DNA from 3 places in the Streptomyces violaceoruber genome. Region 2 is predicted to be linked to each of the others. Evidence: predicted binding sites of a transcription regulator. Region 2 holds the regulator's gene; each other region holds the start of a gene.
What was found. The regulator HrcA, encoded in region 2, represses chaperone genes, less so after heat shock. The targets are predictions, from matches to a motif close to TTNGCACTCNGNNNNNCNGAGTGCNAA.

Region 1 (6,323 bases), 1.9 Mb from region 2:
GTCGTCCAGGTCGCGCTGGGTCATCGCCCTGCCGGTCGGCTCGTCCTCGCCGATGCGCAGGCCGGACGGGCCGACGGCGGGGGCGTCCGGGAAGGGCTGCTCCCCGGCCTTGCGGACCATGCCGATGTGCCACAGCTGCGGCACGATCGTGCCGCCCGCCGCGTGCACCGCCTCGGCGACCTTCGCCCACCCGGCGAGCTGCTCCTCGCCGTGGAAGCGCGGCACGCGGTCGCTCTGCCCGGCCGAGTCGTGGCCGACGTAGGTGCCCTCGGTGACGATCAGTCCGACTCCGGCGGCGGCACGACGGGAGTAGTACGACACCACGTCCTCGCCGGGGACGCCGCCCGGGGAGAACATCCGGGTCATCGGCGCCATCGCGATGCGGTTGGGCACGGTGAGGCCGTTGATCGTGGCCGGGCGGGCGAGCAGTTGGGCGGCGCGGGTGGCGGCCTCGGCGGGGGTGACGGTCACGTGGGGGCTCCTGGGATGGGGTACCGGTCGGTATGTGCGCGCGCATTCATCGCACTCCAACGGGAACGGGCCCGCCCGGCCGGACCATTCCGCCCGGCGCCCCGATGTGACCCGGGCCATAGCGGAAGGGCGGGGGCGGACGGGGGCGAGGGGCGGGCGGGGGCCGGACACGCCCGAGGGCGGCACCCCCCTCGCGGGGAGTGCCGCCCTCGGTCCGTACGGGACGATCGATCAACCGGAGCCGGTCGATCAGAAGTCCATGTCACCGCCCGGCATGCCGCCCGGGGCGCCCGCCGGAGCGGCCTTCTCGGGCTTGTCGGCGATGACGGCCTCGGTGGTGAGGAACAGCGCGGCGATGGAGGCGGCGTTCTGCAGGGCAGAGCGGGTCACCTTCGCCGGGTCGATGATGCCTTCGGCGATCATGTCGACGTACTCACCGGTGGCGGCGTTCAGGCCGTGGCCGACGGTCAGGTTGCGGACCTTCTCCACGACGACGCCGCCCTCGAGACCGCCGTTGACGGCGATCTGCTTCAGCGGGGCCTCCAGGGCGAGCTTCACGGCGTTGGCGCCGGTCGCCTCGTCACCCGTCAGCTCCAGCTTCTCGAAGACCTGGGAGGCCTGGAGCAGGGCCACGCCACCACCGGCGACGATGCCCTCCTCGACGGCCGCCTTCGCGTTGCGAACGGCGTCCTCGATGCGGTGCTTGCGCTCCTTGAGCTCGACCTCGGTGGCGGCACCGGCCTTGATGACGGCCACGCCGCCGGCCAGCTTCGCCAGGCGCTCCTGGAGCTTCTCGCGGTCGTAGTCCGAGTCGCTGTTCTCGATCTCGGCGCGGATCTGGTTGACGCGGCCCTGAACCTGGTCGGCCGAACCGGCGCCGTCCACGATCGTGGTCTCGTCCTTGGTGATGACGACCTTGCGCGCGCTGCCCAGCAGGTCCAGCGTGGCGTTCTCGAGCTTGAGGCCGACCTCCTCGGAGATGACCTCGCCGCCCGTGAGGATGGCGATGTCGCCGAGCATGGCCTTGCGGCGGTCGCCGAAGCCCGGAGCCTTGACGGCGACGGACTTGAAGGTGCCGCGGATCTTGTTGACGACCAGGGTCGACAGGGCCTCGCCCTCGACGTCCTCGGCGATGATCAGCAGCGGCTTGCCCGACTGCATGACCTTCTCCAGGAGCGGCAGCAGGTCCTTGACGTTGCCGATCTTGGAGTTGGCGATCAGGATGTACGGGTCGTCGAGCGACGCCTCCATACGCTCCATGTCGGTGGCGAAGTACGCCGAGATGTAGCCCTTGTCGAAGCGCATACCCTCGGTGAGCTCCAGCTCCAGACCGAAGGTCTGGGACTCCTCGACGGTGATGACGCCTTCCTTGCCGACCTTGTCCATGGCCTCGGCGATGAGCTCGCCGATCTGGGTGTCGGCGGCGGAGATCGAGGCCGTGGAGGCGATCTGCTCCTTGGTCTCGACGTCCTTGGCCTGCTCGAGCAGGGCGGCGGAGACGGCCTCGACGGCCTTCTCGATACCGCGCTTCAGGGCCATCGGGTTGGCGCCGGCCGCGACGTTGCGCAGGCCTTCCTTGACCAGGGCCTGGGCGAGAACGGTCGCGGTGGTCGTACCGTCACCGGCGACGTCGTCCGTCTTCTTGGCGACTTCCTTGACCAGCTCGGCGCCGATCTTCTCGTACGGGTCCTCGAGCTCGATCTCCTTGGCGATGGAGACACCATCGTTGGTGATCGTGGGGGCGCCCCACTTCTTCTCGAGGACGACGTTGCGGCCCTTGGGGCCGAGCGTCACCTTGACGGCGTCCGCGAGCTGGTTCATGCCGCGCTCGAGGCCGCGCCGCGCCTCCTCGTCGAACGCGATGATCTTGGCCATGTGAAGTGGTCCCTCCAGGACTGGGGGTGATTCCTTCGGACCGCGCCCGCGCCCGCGACGGACGGCTCGCCGGCCTTGTGGTTCCTTCCCCACCCGGCCTGCGGGCCTCACCGACCCGGTCCTTCGTTGTCACTCTCACCTTCAGAGTGCTAACGCCAATGATTAGCACTCGGCATGGTCGAGTGCAAGCGCCTCTCGGGGATCGGGCCGTCCGGTCAGCCACCCGCGAACAGCGGGACGACGGGCGTCCGGGCAGGCCGAAGGGCCCGTACCCCTGGAGGTACGGGCCCTTCGGATGAAGACCGGGTGCTGCGGTGGCCGCGCGTCTCAGGCGCTGAGGCGAACCATGTCGGCCTGCGGGCCCTTCTGACCCTGCGAGATCTCGAACTCGACCCGCTGGCCTTCTTCGAGGGTGCGGTAGCCGTCCATCTGAATCGCGCTGTAGTGGACGAAAACATCCGCACCACCGTCGACCGCGATGAAGCCGTACCCCTTCTCCGCGTTGAACCACTTGACGGTGCCCTGAGCCATGCCTAACTCCCCTATTACTGGCCCTTGCACAGATCCGCACTTCGCGGACCCGGGTCAGACCTCGCCCCCTCACGACTGGGGGCGTGCGCCGGAACGCGTCGACCGCGGCTGAATGTATCTGTCCAACTGCCGTCTGCAACAGGTCAATCGGACGAGAAATCTGGACGCGCCCGGTCCGGAATGTGGCGAGAATTCGCCTGAATTCGGGTCAAGTCGGGTCACGCAAAGGGAACAAAAGCCGCGAAATACGCTCGCACTTTGGCTGCTTCTTGTCGGGCGGGCGGCAGGAATTAACGGTTCCCGTTGTGTTGATCGGGAGCGCGTTCCCCAACTCTACCGCGCTCAACCACATGGAATTGCCCCCTCCGTTTCTCTCACGGAGAGGGCAATACGCACTACCAGGTGTATCCGCGGCGAATCAGCCGCCGGCGACCGCCGGGATGATCGAGACGCCCGCGCCGTCCGGGGTGGCCGTCTGAAGGCCCTGCTCGAAGCGGACGTCGTCGTCGTTGACGTACACGTTGACGAAGCGGCGCAGCTTGCCCTGGTCGTCCAGGACGCGGGCGGCGATGCCGGTGTGGTTCTTCTCCAGGTCGGAGATGACCTCCCCGAGGTTGGCCCCGTCGGCGCTCACCTCGGCCTTGCCGCCGGTGTAGGTGCGCAGGATGGTCGGGATGCGAACGGTCACGCTCATGCGAGGCCAGCCTCTCGGAAGGAGTCCAGGTTCGGGCGGATGGTGGCGGTGAGACCGGTGCCGGCCACCGCGTCGAGGGTCTTCAGGCCGTCGCCGGTGTTCAGGACGACGGTGGTGAGCGAGGGGTCGAGGACGCCGTTCTCGATCAGCTTCCTGGTGACGCCGACCGTCACGCCGCCCGCCGTCTCCGCGAAGATGCCCTCGGTACGGGCGAGCAGCTTGATCGCGTCCACGACCTGCTCGTCGGTCACGTCCTCCACGGCGCCGCCGGTGCGGCGGGCGATGTCGAGGACGTAGGGGCCGTCGGCGGGGTTGCCGATGGCCAGCGACTTGGCGATGGTGTTCGGCTTCTGCGGGCGGACCACGTCGTGCCCGGCCTTGTACGCCGTGGAGACCGGCGAGCAGCCCTCGGCCTGCGCGCCGAAGATCTTGTACGGCCGGTCCTCGACCAGACCCAGCTCGATCAGCTCCTTGAGCCCTTTGTCGATCTTCGTCAGCTGGGAGCCGGAGGCGATCGGCACGACGATCTGGTCGGGCAGCCGCCAGCCGAGCTGCTCGCAGATCTCGTAGGCGAGGGTCTTGGAACCCTCGGCGTAGTACGGCCGCAGGTTGACGTTGACGAAGCCCCAGCCCTCGCCGGCCGGGTCGCCGATCAGCTCGGAGCAGAAGCGGTTCACGTCGTCGTAGTTGCCCTCGATGCCGACCAGCTCACCGCCGTAGACGGCGGCCATGACGACCTTGCCCTGCTCCAGGTCGTGCGGGATGAACACGCAGGAGCGGAAGCCGGCCCGGGCGGCGGCGGCGCCGACGGCACCGGCGAGGTTGCCGGTGGAGGAGCAGGACAGGGTGGTGAAGCCGAAGGCGCGGGCGGCCTCGATGGCCTGGGCGACGACGCGGTCCTTGAAGGAGTGCGTGGGGTTGCCGGAGTCGTCCTTGACGTACAGGCCGCCGGTGACGCCCAGCTCGCGGGCGAGGTTGTCGGCCTGGACGAGCTTGGTCCAGCCGGGGTTGATGTTCGGCTTGGTCGCGACGTCGGCCGGGACGGGCAGCAGGGGGGCGTAGCGCCAGATGTTCGCGGGGCCGGCTTCGATCCGCTTGCGCAGCTCTTCGGCGTCGTAGTCCGAGAAGTCGTAGGCGATCTCGAGGGGGCCGAAACACTCTTCGCAGGCGAAGACCGGTCCGAGCGGGACCCGGTGGCCGCACTCCCGGCAGCTCAGCGCGGTGGCGGGGCCGAGGTCGACGGCGGCGTCGGTGGGGTTCGTGGAGGTTTCGGCAGTCTGCACAGCCATGGAGGCGAGGCCCTTTCTCCTCATCTTCCTCACGACGCATCTCGCCGTGAGACGGATTTGGCACCTTCCCTAGCCGGGAGCCTCGCCACGTCCGTGTGACAAGAACCGACTGGAGGGTTGCCGGGGCTTCATCGGGCCGTATCCCTCTGCCCCTCTGGATGAGCGGTATGAAGTTGTTTCGCGGTGGTGCACGCGGCGACCCCGGCATGCGATGGTCCCGCGCGTTGTTCAAGACTGTAACCGAAGGCCAGGACGGTTGAGATAGTCGTCCGTACCGCGAGATGGATCACAAAGGATCACGAAGGAGACCACGGGACGTGCTGGAAGAAGTCGAGCGCTGGCTGGACGCACGCTCCTGGCCGGCCGCGGACCGGCCGGTCCAGCACCTTCTGTCCGCCAAGCACGCCACCGGGCAGTCGGTCAGCGTGGTGCTGCCCGCGCTGGACGAGGAGGCGACGGTCGGCGACATCGTCTCGGTGATCCGGCGGGAGCTGGTGCTCGGGGTCCCGCTCGTCGACGAGATCGTGGTCGTGGACTCCGGGTCGAGCGACCGCACGTCCGAGGTGGCCGCGGCGGCCGGCGCGCGCGTCGTCCACCGGGACGCGATCCTGCCCCGCATCCCCGCCGTGCCCGGCAAGGGCGAGGTGCTGTGGCGTTCGCTGCTGGTCACCGGCGGGGACATCGTCTGCTTCGTCGACGCGGACCTGCGCCAGTTCTCCGCCGACTTCGTCTCCGGGATCGTGGGCCCGCTGCTGACCGATCCGGACGTGCACCTCGTCAAGGCCATGTACGACCGCCCGCTGGCCGGGGCGGCCGGGCAGGGCGGCCGGGTCACGGAGCTGATGGCCCGCCCGCTGCTCAACATGCACTGGCCGCAGCTGGCCGGCTTCGTCCAGCCGCTGGGCGGGGAGTACGCGGCCCGCCGCTCGCTGCTGGAACGGCTCCCCTTCCCGGTCGGCTACGGCGTCGAGCTGGGCATGCTGGTCGACGCCCTGCACCTGGTGGGCCTGGACGCGCTCGCGCAGGTCGACGTCGGCGTCCGCGTCCACCGCCACCAGGACGGGCGGGCGCTGGGCCGGATGGCCGCGGCGATCTACCGCACCGCCCAGCTCCGGCTGGCCCGCGGCCACCTGGTGCGCCCGGCCCTCACCCAGTTCGAGCGGGGCGTCGACGGCTTCGAGCCGCGCACCTACGCCGTGGACACCGAGGAACGGCCGCCGATGACGGAGATCGCCGAGTACGCGGCCCGGAAGGTGGCCTAGGCCCCGGAAACGGCGCACGGGGCTCAGCCGGGGACGCCGTCCGACCAGCGCCACCTGCCGCCGGAGTCCGGCTCACAGGTCAGGTACTCGCCGCCGCGGCCGTGGGTGCTCAGGCCCCGGTGCTTCTTGGCGCAGAACTGGCCGTCGGCGTAGCAGTTGCCCGCGGGGCTCATCAGCTCGCAGGCGCCGGTACCGCCGCCC
Region 2 (6,323 bases):
CTTGTACCCGGCGGCCAGGAAGCCCAGCCCGCCCGCCTCGGACACCGCGGCCGCGAGCCGCGGCACGGAGACGCCGCCCGCCATGGGCGCCTGCACGATCGGGTAGGGGAAGAGATCGGTCAGTGCGGAGGACATGACGGCATGTTGTCACGTCCTCCACACAAGTCCGAATCCGGGCTTCCGTTGGCATACGCCAGGAGCATCCGCATCGCGGCGTACGGCGTCAGCGCCCGTTGAAGGCGTCCTTCAGCCGCGAGAACAGCCCTTGCTGCCCCGGCTGGAACTGCCCCGTCGGGCGTTCCTCGCCGCGGAGCTTGGCCAGCTCGCGCAGGAGGCGTTCCTGTTCGGGGTCGAGCTTGCCCGGGGTGGTGACCTCGACGTGCACGATGAGGTCGCCGCGACCGCCGCCGCGCAGGTGGGTGACGCCCCGGCCGTGCTTCGGGATCGACTGGCCGGACTGGGTGCCCGGGCGGATGTCGACCTCCTCCATGCCGTCGAGGGTCTCCAGCGGCACCTTGGTGCCGAGGGCCGCCGCCGTCATCGGGATGGTGACCGTGCAGTGCAGGTCGTCGCCGCGCCGCTGGAAGGTGGAGTGGGGCAGCTCGTGGATCTCGACGTACAGGTCGCCGGCCGGGCCGCCGCCGGGGCCGACCTCGCCCTCGCCCGCGAGCTGGATCCGGGTGCCGTTGTCGACACCGGCCGGGATCTTCACGGTCAGGGTGCGCCGGGAGCGGACCCGGCCGTCGCCCGCGCACTCGGGGCACGGGGTCGGGACCACGGTGCCGAAGCCCTGGCACTGCGGGCAGGGGCGCGAGGTCATGACCTGGCCCAGGAAGGACCGGGTGACCTGCGAGACCTCGCCTCGACCGCGGCACATGTCACACGTCTGGGCCGACGTGCCCGGCGCCGCGCCCTCGCCGTTGCAGGTGTTGCAGACGACCGCGGTGTCGACCTGGATGTCCTTGGTCGTACCGAAGGCGGCCTCGTCCAGCTCGACCTCGATGCGGATCATCGCGTCCTGGCCGCGGCGGGTGCGCGAGCGCGGCCCGCGCTGCGACGCCGTGCCGAAGAACGCGTCCATGATGTCCGAGAAGTTCCCGAAGCCACCCGCGCCGAAGCCGCCCGCGCCACCGCCGGCGGCCTGCGAGAGGGGGTCGCCGCCGAGGTCGTAGACCTGCTTCTTCTGCGGGTCCGACAACACCTCGTAGGCGGCGTTGATCTCCTTGAACCGCTCCTGGGTCTTCGGATCGGGGTTGACGTCCGGGTGCAGCTCGCGCGCGAGCCTCCGGAACGCCTTCTTGATCTCGTCCTGGGAAGCGTCGCGGCGCACGCCGAGTACGGCGTAGTAGTCCGTGGCCACCTACGACTCCGCCAGGATCTGTCCGACGTACCGTGCCACTGCGCGTACCGCTCCCATCGTTCCCGGGTAGTCCATGCGGGTCGGTCCGACCACGCCGAGCTTGGCAACCGCCTCGCCGCCCGAACCGTAGCCGACCGACACGACGGACGTTGAGTTGAGTCCCTCGTGGGCGTTCTCGTGACCGATCCGTACGGTCACGCCCGGATCCTTCGCCTCGCCGAGCAGCTTGAGGAGCACCACCTGCTCCTCCAGCGCCTCCAGCACCGGCCGGATCACCAAGGGGAAGTCGTGCCCGAAGCGGGTCAGATTGGCGGTGCCGCCGATCATCAGCCGCTCCTCGTTCTCCTCGACCAGCGTCTCCAGGAGAGTGGAGAGCACGGTGGAGACCGTACCGCGATCCTCGGCCTCGAAGGGCTCCGCCAGATCTTCCACCAGAGCCGGCACGTCCGCGAAACGGCGCCCCGCGACCCGGCTGTTGAGCCGCGCCCGCAGATCGGCCAGCGACGCCTCGCCGAACGGCGCCGGGCAGTCGACCATCCGCTGCTCGACCCGCCCGGTGTCCGTGATCAGCACGAGCATCAGGCGCGCGGGCGCGAGCGAGAGCAGCTCCACGTGCCGCACGGTCGAGCGCGTCAGCGACGGATACTGCACGACGGCGACCTGCCGGGTGAGCTGCGCCAGCAGCCGCACCGTGCGGGCCACGACGTCGTCGAGGTCGACGGCGCCCTCCAGGAAGTTCTGGATGGCACGCCGCTCGGGCGCGGTCATCGGCTTGACGCCCGCCAGCTTGTCGACGAAGAGCCGGTAGCCCTTGTCGGTCGGGATGCGCCCCGCGCTGGTGTGCGGCTGCGCGATGAACCCCTCGTCCTCCAGGGCCGCCATGTCGTTGCGCACGGTGGCCGGGGAGACGCCGAGGTTGTGCCGCTCGGTGAGGGCCTTGGAGCCGACCGGTTCCTCGGTGCCGACGTAGTCCTGGACGATGGCGCGCAGCACCTTCAGCCTGCGTTCACTGAGCATCGGCGCGCACCTCCAGCTGTCGTCCGCCCGTTTCGGCCCGTCTGGCCCTGTCTGACCGGCCTGACCGGTCCGATCTGTCCGCCCTGGCACTCATGGCTCGCGAGTGCCAGACTTCCCCGGCCCAGTGTACGGCCGTGGGGTACGCCCCCGGCAAGGCCGGGACCAAGCCGTTAGCGTCGTCGCCGTGACGGTGACTTGGGAAGAGCTGGGCTGGGAGCGGCTGGCGGACGGGGTGGGGCGGTGCCGGCTGCCGGGCTGGGACTGCACGGCGGGGCTGGTGCTCGGCGCCGACGCGGCGCTGATGGTGGACGCCGGGTCGAGCCTCGACGAGGGCGCCCGGTTGCGCGAGGGGGCGCGGCGGCTCGCCGGCCGCCGTGTGACGCATCTCGCGCTGACCCACCCGCATTTCGACCACGTCTTCGGCGCGGCGGCGTTCACGGGCGCCGAGGTGTACGGCGCGTACGGCGCGGCGGGTACGGGCGCGCTGTTCGCGCCGGGCGGACAGGGGCGTCAGGCGCTGCGCGCGGACGCGGTGGCGGAGGGGCTGGACTCCCGGGCGGCCCGGGAGGCGGCCGAGGCGCTCTCCCCCGTCCGGCACGAGGTCCGGGGCGAGCAGCCGCTCGACCTGGGCGGCGGACGGCGGGTCCTGCTGGCCGACGTGGGGCCGGGGCACACCGGGCACGACCTGGCGGTGCTGGTGCCGGGCTCCCCGGACGTCCTGTTCTGCGGCGACCTGGTCGAGGAGTCCGGCGAGCCGCAGGCGGGGCCCGACGCCGTACCGTCGCACTGGCCGGCCGCCCTGGACCGGCTGCTGGAGCTGGGCGGCGACGACGCGCTGTACGTCCCCGGTCACGGAGCGGTGGTGGACGCGGCGTTCGTCCGGGTCCAACGGGACGCGCTGGCCGCCCGGTTCGGCGTGTCGCGTTGATCACGGGGCGGGCGTTCCTCGTATCGTCGGCAGAATGCGCCAGTACTCCGCCGACCTGACCCCTCCGTGGAAGAAACCGCAGCCGGTTCCCGAGGTGCCCGCCGATCCCGGCCTGGTGGTCGAGGAGCCCGGCACCGGGTTCTGCGGCGCGGTGATCCGCTGCGAGGCGGGCACGGTGACCCTGGAGGACCGCTTCGGCAAGCACCGCGTCTTCCCGCTGGAACCGCGCGGCTTCCTGTTGGAGGGGCGGGTGGTGACGCTGGTCCGCCCGCCCTCCCCGTCCGGTCCCGCGCGGTCCGCCCCTTCCCGTACGGCGTCCGGTTCGGTCGCCGTCCCCGGCGCCCGCGCCCGGGTGGCGCGCGCCGGGCGCATCTACGTCGAGGGGCGGCACGACGCCGAGCTGGTCGAGAAGGTCTGGGGCGACGACCTGCGCATCGAGGGGGTGGTGGTGGAGTACCTGGGCGGCGTGGACGACCTTCCGTCGATCGTCGCCGACTTCGCCCCGGGCCCGGACGCACGGCTGGGCGTACTGGTGGACCACCTGGTGCCGGGTTCGAAGGAGTGGCGCATCGCGGAGGCGGTGACGAGCGAGCACGCGCTGGTCGTGGGCCACCCGTACATCGACATCTGGGAGGCGGTGAAGCCGGCGTCGGTCGGCATCGACGCCTGGCCCCGGGTGCCTCGCGGTCAGGACTGGAAGACCGGAGTGTGCAGGGCGGTGGGGTGGCCGGCCGAGAACACGGGGGCGGTGTGGCAGGCGATCCTGGCCCGGGTGGACTCGTACAAGGACCTGGAGCCGGAGTTGCTGGGGCGGGTGGAGGAGCTGATCGATTTCGTCACGGGTAGCGGTGGGGCCTGACCTTCTCGTAGACGGCGAACTCGCTGGTGTCCAGTTCGACACCGACGGGTTCCAGCGGCGTGATGTCACCGAACTTCGTGAGTCGCTGACACCGGTAGTCAGCGTGTTCACCACGGCCCGTCGGCTCGGTGAGTAGGACGCACTGCCCCATGACCGGGTCGATAATCAGGTAAGCGGGCACCTTGGCTGCCGCGTAGATTGAGCGCTTGACTCCGTAATCACGGTCAACGCTTGTCTTGGAGACAACTTCGACAAGCATGGTGATGACCTCGGACGGCATTAGGCGTCCATGCTCAGGTCCAGCACCCCGTTCGATCACTACGAGATCCGGCTGAGGTTCACTGGACTCTTCGAGGATCGCAATGTCCTGAGTCTGGAGTCGCCGCCAGCGGCTGCGGGGAATCTGGTCCACCACCGCTTCCACGATGTCGTTGTGAGCCACGTCAGGCCCCGCCATCATCACGATTTCCCCCCGGAGGAGCTCGACCTTGAATCCCTCGGGGAACACGAACTCCTCGAAGAACTTCACGATGCCGGTGGTCATTGGTCGGTCATCCACAGCGGTCATCTCCGCAGCCCTCCGGTTTCCGCCACCGTGCGATTGCGGCAGCAGCTTACGAACCAGGTTAGGGACCGAACCCGCGTTCCGCACCGATCCACTCCCCCGAGTGATCAGTCCACCAGGTCCCGTACCACCGCGTCCGCCAGCAGCCGCCCGCGCAGCGTCAGCACCGCGCTCCCGGCCTCGTACGGCCCCTCCTGGAGCAGCCCCTCCGACAGTGCCCGCCGCGACGCCGCGAGCCCCGCCTCCCGCAGCAGCGACAGCGGGACGCCCTCCCGCAGGCGCAGCTCCAGCAGGATGCGCTCCACGCGCCGGTCCTCGTCCGTGAGGATCTCGCGCCCCGCGCCCGGCGACTTGCCCGCCGCCAGCGCCCCCGCGTACGCCCCCGGGTGCTTCACGTTCCACCACCGCACGCCCCCCACGTGGGAGTGCGCGCCCGGTCCCGCGCCCCACCAGTCGGCGCCCCGCCAGTACAGCTCGTTGTGCAGGCAGCGCCCCGCGTCGGAGGTGGCCCAGTTGGACACCTCGTACCAGTCGTAACCGGCCGCGGACAGTGCCTCCTCGGCGATCAGGTACCGGTCGGCGTGCACGTCGTCGTCGGTCATCGGGACCTCGCCGCGCCGGATGCGGCGGGCGAGCTGGGTGCCCTCCTCGACGATCAGGGCGTACGCCGAGACGTGGTCGGGTCCGGCGCCGAGCGCGGCGTCCAGGGAGGCCCGCCAGTCGTCGTCGGACTCGCCGGGGGTGCCGTAGATCAGGTCGAGGTTGACGTGGTCGAAGCCGGCCGCGCGGGCCTCGGCGACACAGGCCTCGGGGCGTCCCGGGGTGTGGGTGCGGTCCAGGATCTTCAGGACGTGCTGCTTGGCACTCTGCATGCCGAAGGAGATCCGGTTGAAGCCGCCCGCGCGGAGGGTGGCGAGATACGCCGGGTCGACGGACTCCGGGTTGGCCTCCGTGGTGATCTCCGCGTCCGGTGCCAGGCCGAACTCGTCGCGGATCGCGCCCAGCATCCGCACCAGGTCGCCGGCGGCCAGCAGGGTGGGCGTACCGCCGCCGACGAAGACCGTGCGGACCTCGCGGGGGTCGTCGCCGAGCACCTTGCGGGCCAGGCGGACCTCGTCGACGAGGGTGTCGGCGTAGTTGTCGCGGGAGGCGAGGACGCCGCCGGTGCCGCGCAGCTCGGTGGCGGTGTAGGTGTTGAAGTCGCAGTAGCCGCAGCGGGTCGCGCAGTACGGCACGTGCAGGTAGAAGCCGAGGGGGCGGTCGGCGGCCCCGGCGAGCGCGGACGCGGGCAGGGCGCCGTCGGCGGGGACGGGCTCGCCGTCGGGGAGTGCGGAGGGCATGCGTTCCATTGTCCCGCACCCGGCCGGATCCCCTGCCCACCCCGTTCCCTGCGCCCGTTCACTGCGCCCGTTCATTCCGCCTGGAGCACCAGCAGCGCCAGGTCGTCCTCCGGGGGCCGGGGCCCGAACTCGTGCACCAGACGCCTGATCCGCTCGGCGACCAGCTCGGCGTCCAGACCCGCGCACCCGGCCAGCGCCGCGGCGAGCCCGTCGCCGTCGTCGAACTGGCGGGAGCCGCTGCGCCGCTCCGTGAT
Region 3 (6,323 bases), 2.3 Mb from region 2:
CCGGGCGTGCGCACCTCGGGGTCGGGCAGGCCGGTGCCGGGCAGGGTGCGGGGTCCGGGCAGCAGCGTGGCCCGCACCGCCCCCGGCGCCGCGCCGGCCCCGAACCACAGCACGGCCTCCTTCACGTCCCCCCCGTCGGAGATCCACTCCGCCTCGGCGTCCTCGGGCACCGCCTCGTGCGGGATGCCGGGCGCGACCTTCAGCGCTGCGGTCCGGGATGCCGTACGGGCCGCCCGCACGGCCCAGGACAGCGGCGGCGAGTACGCCTCGGGATCGAAGATCCGGCCCCGCCCGCCCCTGCGCGCGGGATCGACGAACACCGCGTCGTACGCCTCCGTGTCCACCTCCGTGACATCCGCCTCGCGCACCTCGATCAGGCCGGCGAGACCCAGCGCGTCGGCGTTCGCCCGGGCCGCCGCGGCCGTGACCGGGTCCCGGTCGACGGCGAGCACCCGGATCCCGGCGCGGGCCAGCGCGATCGCGTCGCCCCCGATCCCGCAGCACAGGTCGGCGACCGAGGCCACGCCCAGCGCCGCGAACCGCCCCGCCCGGTACGCCGCCACGCTCGCCCGCGTCGACTGCTCGACCCCGTTGGGCGTGAAGAACATCCGCCCGGCGTCCTCGGCCCCGAACTTCGCCACCGCGCGCTGCCGCAGCCGCGCCTGCCCGAGCGCCGCCGACACCAGCTCGGCGGGATGCGTGCGCCGCAGCCGGGTCGCGACCGCCAACTCCCGCACGGGGTCGGTGTCGCGCACCTCGTCGAGGAGCGCGCGGCCTTCGGGGGTGAGGAGGAAGTCGAGGTCGTTCACCGGGTCATTGTGGGCCAGTCGGTGGATGGTGTGCCTCCGGCGCGGTGTCGGGTCGGGTTCGGCCGCGGGGGACTGCGAGGATCCGGCACCATGCGAGCAGTCGTACAAAATGACAAGAGTCGGGCATCGCGTCGCGTGTCCCGGGCCTCTCGTGCCACCACCGTCCTCGCCGTCGCCGCCCTCGCCGCCGGCTGTGCGCAGGCAGAGGACCAAAGCGTGCGGGGCGCCCCCGGTCAGCAGGCACCCCCGGCCCGCGCGGTCGACGGCGCGGCGAAGGCTCGCGAGGCCCGGGCGGCCCTGGCCGCCGCGGCCAAGCGCTGGAAACTCGACAAGGTCCCGCTGACGGCCCCCGCGCCCCCCGCGAAGAAGCCGGAGATCGAGGCCCGCGAGGGCTTCGAGGTGGACGGCCAGGAGGAGGACGGCCTCCCGCCGGTCTTCACCACGGTCCCCACCAAGGAGAAGGTCGTCTTCCTCACCATCGACGACGGCGCCGAGAAGGACCCGGCGTTCCTGAGGATGATGAGCGAACTGAAGATCCCGTACACCGTCTTCCTCACCGACGAGGAGATCAAGGACGACTACGGCTACTTCAAGAAGATGCAGGCCCGCGGCATCACCCTCAACAACCACACCCTCAGCCACCCCTACCTCCCCGGCCTCTCCTACGAGGACCAGAAGCGGGAGATCTGCGGCATGCAGGACGTGATGGAGAAGCACTACGGCAAGCGCCCCGTCCTCTTCCGCCCGCCGTACGGCAACTACAACCGCGACACCCTGCGCGCCGCCAAGTCCTGCGGGATCAGGTACGCCCCGATCTGGAGCGAGGAGGTGTACGTCGACCACTGGGAGTACCGCGAGTGGGACCAGGACCTGCACCCCGGCGACATCGTCCTCACCCACTTCCGGGGCGAGGACGACTGGGACGGCACCATGACCGACATGGTCCGCCGCTTCCTGGACCGGATCACCGCCGACGGATACGCGGTGGCCCGCCTGGAGGACTACCTGTGAGGCGAGGGCGGTCCCGTCCGGCCGGCGCCGCCCCGGCCGCCCTCCTGCTCCCGCTGCTCCTGCTGCTCCCGCTCACCGGCTGCGACCGGCTCGCCGCCGCCCCCGCCGAACACGCGGCGGCGGCCGGGGACCCCGCCCAGGACGCGGACCGGGGCCGTCGCCTGCCGCCCGTCGTGGACCACGTCCGCACCGACGACCCGGTCGTCTTCCTCACCTACGACGACAGCGCCGAGCGCGACCCCGCCTTCGCCGGCCTGATCCGCGAACGGCGGCTCCCGGTCACCCTGTTCCTCACCGACACCGTCGCCGGACCGGCGTACGGCGACCTCGCCCGGCTGCGCCCGTTCGGCGCGAGCCTGCAGAACCACACCCTCGACCACCGCTCCCTGCGCGGCCTGCCGCACGCCGGCCAGCGCGCCGAGATCTGCGGCCAGCAGACCAAGCTCAGGTCCCGCTTCGGCGTCCGCGCCCACCTCTTCCGCCCGCCGCACGGCACGTACGACACCACGACCCTGCGCGCCGCCGCCGACTGCGGCATCACGGCCCTGGTCCTGTGGCGCGCCACCCTCGACGCCGACGGCGCCCTCACCTACACCCGCGGCGACCACCGCCTGCACCCCGGCGACATCGTGGCCGTGGACCCGGACCACCCGACGGCCGCGAACCTGGCCGCCCGCACGGAACGTTTGCTGGAGACGATCGAGGAGCAGGGGCTGAGGGTGGGCAACTTGGAGAACTACCTCTAGTCACAGCCCGTTGGGGGTGCCCCCTCTGGGGGGGGCGAGGACGAGGCCGTCCGGGCCGACAGCGGGGGTCTGGGGGCGGCAGCCCCAGCGGCGCCCGCACCCACGCAGGGTGCGAAACGAACCGGCGTTCACCGGAAAACCCCGCCGACGCGCCGCCGGCATTGGCACTCCGCTTGACCGAGTGCTAATCGCAGTCATAGTCTCGGACCTGGCACTCCCCACTGGAGAGTGCCAACTACGCGACGGGCAGGTCCGGCACCCGCGACGACGGATCCACCTGGTCGCCACCTCAGACAGTTAACCCCGTGAGATCTCCGAAGGGGGAGGTCGGATCGTGACGACCACCAGCTCCAAGGTTGCCATCAAGCCGCTCGAGGACCGCATCGTGGTCCAGCCGCTCGACGCCGAGCAGACCACGGCTTCGGGCCTGGTCATTCCGGACACGGCCAAGGAGAAGCCCCAGGAGGGCGTCGTCCTGGCCGTCGGCCCGGGCCGCTTCGAGGACGGCAACCGCCTTCCGCTCGACGTCAGCGTCGGCGACGTCGTGCTCTACAGCAAGTACGGCGGCACCGAGGTGAAGTACAACGGCGAGGAGTACCTCGTCCTCTCGGCCCGCGACGTGCTCGCGATCGTCGAGAAGTAGAAGTAGTACTTCGCTTCACCGAAGCACCTTGCTTTCCAGCTGCGCCCCTGGCTCCCGCGACCATAAAAAGCCGGGCGTCGGGGGCGCAGTTGCCGTATAACCCCAAGATTTCCGGAAGAGGGCTCACGCTCCCATGGCGAAGATCCTGAAGTTCGACGAGGACGCCCGTCGCGCCCTCGAGCGCGGCGTCAACAAGCTCGCCGACACCGTGAAGGTGACGATCGGCCCCAAGGGCCGCAACGTCGTCATCGACAAGAAGTTCGGCGCCCCCACCATCACCAACGACGGCGTCACCATCGCCCGCGAGGTCGAGGTCGAGGACCCGTACGAGAACCTCGGCGCCCAGCTGGTGAAGGAGGTGGCGACCAAGACCAACGACATCGCGGGTGACGGCACCACCACCGCCACCGTGCTCGCCCAGGCGCTCGTGCGCGAGGGCCTGAAGAACGTCGCCGCCGGTGCCTCCCCGGCGCTGCTGAAGAAGGGCATCGACGCGGCCGTCGCCGCCGTGTCGGAAGACCTTCTCGCCACCGCCCGCCCGATCGACGAGAAGTCCGACATCGCCGCCGTGGCCGCGCTGTCCGCCCAGGACCAGCAGGTCGGCGAGCTGATCGCCGAAGCGATGGACAAGGTCGGCAAGGACGGTGTCATCACCGTCGAGGAGTCCAACACCTTCGGTCTGGAGCTGGACTTCACCGAGGGCATGGCCTTCGACAAGGGCTACCTGTCGCCGTACTTCGTGACGGACCAGGAGCGCATGGAGGCCGTCCTCGACGACCCGTACATCCTGATCAACCAGGGCAAGATCTCCTCCATCGCGGACCTGCTGCCGCTGCTGGAGAAGGTCATCCAGGCCAACGCCTCCAAGCCGCTGCTGATCATCGCCGAGGACCTGGAGGGCGAGGCGCTCTCCACCCTCGTCGTCAACAAGATCCGCGGCACCTTCAACGCGGTGGCCGTCAAGGCCCCCGGCTTCGGCGACCGCCGCAAGGCGATGCTGCAGGACATGGCCGTCCTCACCGGCGCCACGGTCATCTCCGAGGAGGTCGGCCTCAAGCTCGACCAGGTCGGCCTCGAGGTGCTCGGCACCGCCCGCCGCATCACCGTCACCAAGGACGACACCACGATCGTCGACGGTGCCGGCAAGCGCGACGAGGTCCAGGGCCGCATCGCCCAGATCAAGGCCGAGATCGAGAACACGGACTCCGACTGGGACCGCGAGAAGCTCCAGGAGCGCCTCGCGAAGCTGGCCGGCGGCGTGTGCGTGATCAAGGTCGGCGCCGCCACCGAGGTGGAGCTGAAGGAGCGCAAGCACCGTCTGGAGGACGCCATCTCCGCGACCCGCGCCGCGGTCGAGGAGGGCATCGTCTCCGGTGGTGGCTCCGCGCTGGTCCACGCCGTCAAGGTGCTCGAGGGCAACCTCGGCAAGACCGGCGACGAGGCCACCGGTGTCGCGGTCGTCCGCCGCGCCGCGGTCGAGCCGCTGCGCTGGATCGCCGAGAACGCCGGCCTGGAGGGTTACGTCATCACCTCCAAGGTCGCCGACCTCGACAAGGGCCAGGGCTTCAACGCCGCCACCGGCGAGTACGGCGACCTGGTCAAGGCCGGCGTCATCGACCCGGTGAAGGTCACCCGCTCCGCCCTGGAGAACGCCGCCTCCATCGCCTCCCTCCTGCTGACGACCGAGACCCTGGTCGTCGAGAAGAAGGAAGAGGAAGAGCCGGCCGCCGGTGGCCACAGCCACGGCCACTCCCACTGAGCGACACGCTGAGCTGAGCTGAGCGAACGGTGCCCGGTCCCCTGCGGGGGGCCGGGCACCGTTCTTTCCAGGTGCCGGTTCCGGTGCCCGTGCCGGGTCGGCGTCTGCCCCACCGGGTTCTGCCCCACCGGGTTCGTTGCCGGGTGCGGCGACGTCGTGGTTGCGCGCGCAGTTCCCCACGCCCCTCCGGGGCGATTTCCCCGACGAATCTCAGCGACGAGCCGTCACAGCAGGCCGCTCAGCGGTAGTACGCGCTCGGCGAGCCGGCCCCGCAGCCGCCCGTCCGTGGTGTCCGCGTCCTCCGCGAGCCAGCCGGCGGCGACCAGCAGCCCGGCGTGTCCGGCGACCTCCTCGGGCCGCAGACCGCAGAACTGGGCGACCTCGTCCAGCGCCGGACCGGCGTCCTCGCCGGCGGCTCCCAGGCACCCGTCGGGACGGCTGTGGGCCGCGGTGTACACCGCGAGGAGCCTGGTGGCAGCCCCCGCCTTCTTCTTGCGCAGCTTCCGGTCGCCCACCACCTTCTGCGCCCACCCCGAGAGCCGGGCCCGGGTGACCTTGCCGAAGAAGAACGGGCGGGGCTGCGTGGGAATCAGCGTGGGCACCGTGATCTGGGCGGGTTCCTCGGGCCGGGACATCAGCGCGTCGTCGGCGGTGACGTCCTGCGGCAGCAGCAGCCAGCCCACGTCGACGAGCTCCCGGAGCACCCGCTCGGCGTCGCCCTGCAACCAGCCGCCGAGATCCTGCCCGGTGACGTTCCCGGTACCGGTGCGCGCGGCCCGCAGGGTGAGCATCAGCACCGCGAGCCGCGGCTCGGCATCGGGGAACGGGGCGCCGGTCCGGACGTGCGCCAGCACGTTGCGGGCATGGACGCCCTGGCCCCGGGTCAGCAACCGCTCGACCACCGGCCCCTCCCCGTCCACCGGGACGCCGCGGCGGTTGGCGTCCATCTCGCGGGTGGTCCGCGCGGCCGCCGCGGCCCGGTCGGCTTCCTCCCGCAGGGACGCGTCGCCGGTGACGTCCGCCCACAGGGCGAAGGCGCGGGCCTTGCGGTCGTGCAGGCCGGCGAGGACGGCGAGGTCCGGTTCCGGGCGCCGCTGGTACGCGCGGAACGCGTCCCCGAGTTCGGTCAGCTCCACGCGCAGCACCTCGGGCTGGAGATCGTCCGGCACGATCCGCTGCGCGACCTTCGCCCACCGGCCCGCCCTCCGGGCCCGGGCGGGGGCCCCACCGGGCCGGGGGCGCGGGGCGTGCCGGGCATGCGGGACGGAGGCGGCACCGGCCGTGTCGGCCGTACCGGGGCGGGCCGAGGCCGGGGCCGCCGACGGCGACCCACCGCCGGGAGCGTCGGAGAACAA

Region 1: groL (chaperonin GroEL) is a predicted target of HrcA. The motif match lies at 2,509-2,535, and genes of this name have one in related genera.
Region 3: groES (co-chaperone GroES) is a predicted target of HrcA. The motif match lies at 2,728-2,754, and genes of this name have one in related genera.

Annotation. Positions count from the first base shown of each region.
Region 1 is NZ_CP137734.1:3,809,515-3,815,837, forward strand. Features, by position in the region: gene R2E43_RS16910 (NADH:flavin oxidoreductase) at 1-471, opposite strand, end outside; gene groL (chaperonin GroEL) at 721-2,346, opposite strand; gene R2E43_RS16920 (cold-shock protein) at 2,674-2,877, opposite strand; gene R2E43_RS16925 (MoaD/ThiS family protein) at 3,296-3,571, opposite strand; gene thrC (threonine synthase) at 3,568-4,860, opposite strand; SAM riboswitch class I at 4,878-5,025, opposite strand; gene R2E43_RS16935 (glucosyl-3-phosphoglycerate synthase) at 5,178-6,122, shown strand; gene R2E43_RS16940 (hypothetical protein) at 6,146-6,323, opposite strand, start outside.
Region 2 is NZ_CP137734.1:5,708,672-5,714,994, reverse strand. Features, by position in the region: gene R2E43_RS25475 (nitronate monooxygenase) at 1-135, opposite strand, end outside; gene dnaJ (molecular chaperone DnaJ) at 224-1,360, opposite strand; gene hrcA (heat-inducible transcriptional repressor HrcA) at 1,361-2,377, opposite strand; gene R2E43_RS25460 (MBL fold metallo-hydrolase) at 2,562-3,305, shown strand; gene R2E43_RS25455 (DUF3097 domain-containing protein) at 3,340-4,164, shown strand; gene R2E43_RS25450 (Uma2 family endonuclease) at 4,142-4,732, opposite strand; gene hemW (radical SAM family heme chaperone HemW) at 4,837-6,069, opposite strand; gene R2E43_RS25440 (SpoIIE family protein phosphatase) at 6,141-6,323, opposite strand, start outside.
Region 3 is NZ_CP137734.1:3,370,199-3,376,521, reverse strand. Features, by position in the region: gene R2E43_RS14735 (class I SAM-dependent methyltransferase) at 1-809, opposite strand, end outside; gene R2E43_RS14730 (polysaccharide deacetylase family protein) at 900-1,820, shown strand; gene R2E43_RS14725 (polysaccharide deacetylase family protein) at 1,817-2,566, shown strand; gene groES (co-chaperone GroES) at 2,901-3,209, shown strand; gene groL (chaperonin GroEL) at 3,343-4,968, shown strand; gene R2E43_RS14710 (hypothetical protein) at 5,193-6,323, opposite strand, start outside.